Regions from separate parts of the Marinomonas sp. AWM4_232 genome, predicted to be linked through region 1. Evidence: riboswitches for the same ligand, from Rfam matches in the RefSeq annotation. Region 1 holds a riboswitch; the other holds the start of a gene.
What was found. A riboswitch is a leader RNA that binds a small molecule or an ion and turns the genes downstream of it on or off. The one in region 1 is predicted to bind thiamine pyrophosphate.

Region 1 (2,204 bases):
GTTGCGTTTATAAAAACGTGCTGTGCGCAGGAAGCTACGATTAGTTAATAATTTACCTCGTTTACAGTCCATTCCCTCGGAAACCGAGGTCCTACAAACTTGGCGCATCGCTAAATCGAAGGTTATTTTCTTGACCCCATTCTATAATAGCCTCCCGAAGCACCAGCGCTTCATACGAGTACCAAGCTTCCAGTTTATCGGCTGTATTGAGGAAGTCTTTGAAACGTCTGTAAGCGCCCTTTTTACTGAAGGTTTCATAGGCGAGATCTAGCTGCTCAGGTAGGTTTTCAGCGACAAATTGGATGGCAATGCTCTTATCCAAACCTAATTCCTGTTTGTTTGGGACAGCAATGTATTGGGTACTTTCATAGAGATTTTCAGGAAGGCTCTCTTCTATAGCATCGTCAATGTAATAAATCGCGTCTGTACACCTATCAATATAAACTTCAGACATCCCCTCTCCAGATGTTACAAACTCAACTGCCGATTCAATGTCTGAAAGTGTCGCTGTCATAAAAGCCTCGCTAATCAAATTCATACCGTGGGAATGATTCATAAACAAACTTAGCTTATTTATGCGAAGGGGCCAATTATGTTTAAGCGGTATTCCAAACATGAACGCGGTTCCCGTGAAAAGCGCAGTCCTCCAAAAATCGAGGGCCTAAGAGGTAGCTAGTGTCAGGGGCAAAGAGCTGATAACATCGTGATCACATAGTCGGGGGGCAGTTTTGCTGCTGAGATCGCTTAAGCGAGACCCGTTGAACCTGATTCAGTTAGCACTGACGTAGGGAACTATGGGGACAAAGTTAGTTGAGTTTTGCGATGTTTGCATCCCATGTCGCTGGCTCCTGCACTCCGTGCATTTCGCCCCCATTTTCCCTTCGTCCGAGGGGAATATCATGACAAACACTCCTATTACGTTAAGCATCGCAGGCTCGGACAGCGGCGGTGGAGCAGGCATCCAAGCCGATATCAAAGCCATCTCTGCCACGGGCAGTTACGCCTGTACAGTAATCACGGCGACCACAGCTCAAAACACCCTTGGTGTAACCGATGTCCACGCCATTCCCCTAGAGCATATCGCAGCACAATTGGATGCGGTCTTTACCGATCTCAACGTGCAAGCGGTCAAAATCGGTATGTTGGCGAACTCAGAAATCATCCAGCTTATCGCCCGCAAGCTGCGCCAACACCAACCAAAACACATTGTGCTCGACCCAGTGATGGTGGCGACCAGTGGCGACTTATTGCTACAACAGACCGCCATTCAAACTCTAATAGACGAGCTACTGCCGTTAGCCACGCTGATTACTCCCAACCTGCCTGAAGCAGCTACCCTGCTGAACACAAACGTTCCAGACTCTGAAAAAGCTATAAAAGAGCAGATCCCAGCGTTACAGCAATTGCCAACAAAAGCGGTGTTGCTAAAAGGAGGGCACCTTGAAAGCTTGCCAGTCAGCAACGATTGGTTGATCGCAAATGGCGATGTGCAAACCTTTACCGCACCTCGCATTGATACACAAAACACCCACGGTACAGGCTGTACCCTATCGTCAGCGATTGCCTCCTATCTTGCTCAAGGCGCGGACCTAACGTCGGCAGTACAACAAGCCAAAGACTATTTAACCGGCGCCATTGCTGCCTCAAACCAGTTACGGATTGGTCAAGGTCATGGTCCTGTTCATCACTTTTATCAATGGCAGCGCTAAGCCTATGCACCAAGGATTTGCGATCTCGATTCAAGCGGATGCCCTACGCTATACAACAAAAGCGCAGCCAGTGTTGCAGGACTTAGTCATGCAGCTGACAGCTCAGCAATGGACATGTCTATTGGGCCGTAGTGGTTGTGGTAAGACCTCGATTTTGCGCAAGCTCGCAGGGTTATTAGAAAATGCCCAATGGCAAGGAAAAATCGAGACAGACGGCCAATCACTGTCTGGCAATATTGCTTACATGGCGCAGCAGGATTTACTGCTGCCTTGGTTGTCTGTACTTGATAACGTCTGCATTGCCGAACGCTTACAAGGTCGCAGCTTGTCCCAAGGCATACGTGATAAAGCCTTGTTACTGCTGGACAAAGTAGGCCTCAAGGCGCACGCCGATAACTACCCTCACACGCTATCTGGTGGCATGCGCCAGCGGGTTGCCTTAGCGCGAACCTTACTGCAAGAACGCCCCATTGTATTAATGGATGAGCCGTTCTC
Region 2 (2,204 bases), 2.7 Mb from region 1:
AACGTGTGTAAAGGAAGTTTTCTGTATGGTGCGCAAGACACCATTTCGCCATGATGGAACCGCCACGAGAGACAATTCCCGTTAGGCGTTTCGCTGTCATTGGCACGTAGCGTAGCAAGACACCACAGTGGATGGTGAAGTAATCCACGCCCTGCTCAGCCTGCTCGATCAAGGTATCGCGGAACACTTCCCAGTTTAGGTCTTCGGCAACACCATCTACTTTTTCAAGAGCTTGGTAAATCGGTACCGTACCGATTGGTACGGGCGAGTTACGTAGGATCCATTCACGGGTTTCGTGGATGTTTTTGCCAGTCGACAAGTCCATCACGGTGTCTGCGCCCCAGCGCGTTGACCAGACCAATTTCTCCACTTCTTCTTCGATAGAAGACGTCACCGCCGAGTTACCAATATTGGCATTCACCTTCACTAGGAAGTTACGGCCAATGATCATAGGCTCAGTTTCTGGGTGGTTGATGTTGTTAGGGATGATGGCGCGACCTTCTGCCACTTCTTTACGCACGAATTCAGGGGTAATTTCAGTTTGCAGGTTAGCACCAAAGCTGTGGCCCGGGTGCTGTTTTAGCAAAAGCTCAGATTTGATCGCCTGTAGGTTTTGGTTCTCACGGATGGCGATGTATTCCATCTCTGGCGTAATGATGCCTTGGCGCGCGTAGTGCATTTGCGTGACACATTGACCCGCTTTAGCTTTACGCACTTTTGGTAGGTGCTTAAAGCGCAATTCGTCTAGCTCATTATTGGCTAAACGCTCTTGAGCGAAGTTTGAGCTGGCGCTTTCTAGCACTTCAGTATCGTTACGGGCTTCGATCCATTGTTTACGTAATGCTTTTAGACCCACATGAACGTCAATGTTTTCTGCAGGATCGGCGTATGGCCCCGCAGTATCGTAAACATAGATTGGCTCGTTTGGCTCAAAAGTCAGATTGTTAGGGTCCGAGCCAATAGGCGTATCGGTTAAATTAATCTGACGCATGGGCACCTGGATCGATGCATCGGAGCCTTGTACGTAAATACGTTCGGAGGATGGAAAAGGAGTAGCTTGCAAAGACTCGATAAACGCTTTGGCTTCTAGACGGGCAATTTCACGAGTTTTCTTATTAGGTTTTGCAGGTGTAGTCGACATTAGCAGATTCCCATTATTGTATGTTTGGAAAAAATGCTTGTCAGGAGGTCACGTACTTCCACGTACGCGCGGCTGTTTTAAGACCTATTGCCCTTTGTGGACTAGGTTAAAACAACGCAATTTTAGCAGAAAAGAAATGATGCTTTCTTGTTCCCTTCGCAGGTATTAGCCTGATCAGGTTCTGCGGATCCCGCATTAAAATGCGATCTCAGCCAATTAAGGCACTCCGACAAGTTGCACATCAGTATACGCGTTTGTTTGCTTCTGTAAACAAACAAAGATTGAATGATTGGTTAGTAAAATTACGCTTCGTTCATCGCAAGCGCTTGCTTGTACAAAGCGTTTTTCTTCTCACCAGTGATCTCAGCAGCCAATGCTGCCGCTTGTTTTACAGGCAATTCTTTGAGCAATATTTTTAAAATTTTAAGAGCCTCGCTGTTGTCTTCTTCCTGTGCAGGCAAAGACACCATCATCACGAACTCACCACGAGTTTGGTTGCTATCGTCTTGTAAAATACGCTTAATTTCTGAAACTGAGCCTGATATAAATGTTTCAAAAGTCTTGGTTAATTCACGTGCCAAGGCCACTTGAGCTTGCTCACCCCAAACCGCTTCGAGGTCTTCTAAACAGTCCAAAATACGATGGGTAGATTCATAGAAAACCACGGTACCAAGACTTGGCATCCAGCTCGACATTTCGTCGCGACGAGATTTACTTTTTGCTGGCAAAAAGCCGACAAAGCTAAAACGGTCTGTTGGTAATCCTGATGCACACAGTGCGGTAATCAATGCAGATGGGCCTGGAACAGGCACAACTTTGTGCCCTTCTTGACGTAAAAAGTTCACCACATGATAACCAGGATCAGAGATCAATGGCGTGCCCGCATCAGAGATCAAGGCCACGTTTTTACCGTCACTTAACAAGGAAGCAATGTAGGACGCCTTATCGCGCTCATTGTGGTCATGTAGAGCAAACAGCTTTGTATCGATACCAAAATGATTCATCAAACGTTTGCTATGACGGGTGTCCTCTGCAGCGATAAAGTCAACTTCTTGTAAAACTC

Region 2: another riboswitch for thiamine pyrophosphate. It lies ahead of thiC (phosphomethylpyrimidine synthase ThiC); the one in region 1 lies ahead of thiD (bifunctional hydroxymethylpyrimidine kinase/phosphomethylpyrimidine kinase).

Annotation. Positions count from the first base shown of each region.
Region 1 covers NZ_JBSWTA010000001.1:1,340,003-1,342,206, forward strand. Annotated here, with positions in the region: gene ACXAC1_RS06410 (UPF0158 family protein) at 92-514, opposite strand; TPP riboswitch at 707-808, shown strand; gene thiD (bifunctional hydroxymethylpyrimidine kinase/phosphomethylpyrimidine kinase) at 900-1,709, shown strand; gene ACXAC1_RS06420 (ABC transporter ATP-binding protein) at 1,672-2,204, shown strand, end outside.
Region 2 covers NZ_JBSWTA010000001.1:4,018,429-4,020,632, forward strand. Annotated here, with positions in the region: gene thiC (phosphomethylpyrimidine synthase ThiC) at 1-1,141, opposite strand, end outside; TPP riboswitch at 1,276-1,380, opposite strand; gene rsmI (16S rRNA (cytidine(1402)-2'-O)-methyltransferase) at 1,444-2,204, opposite strand, start outside.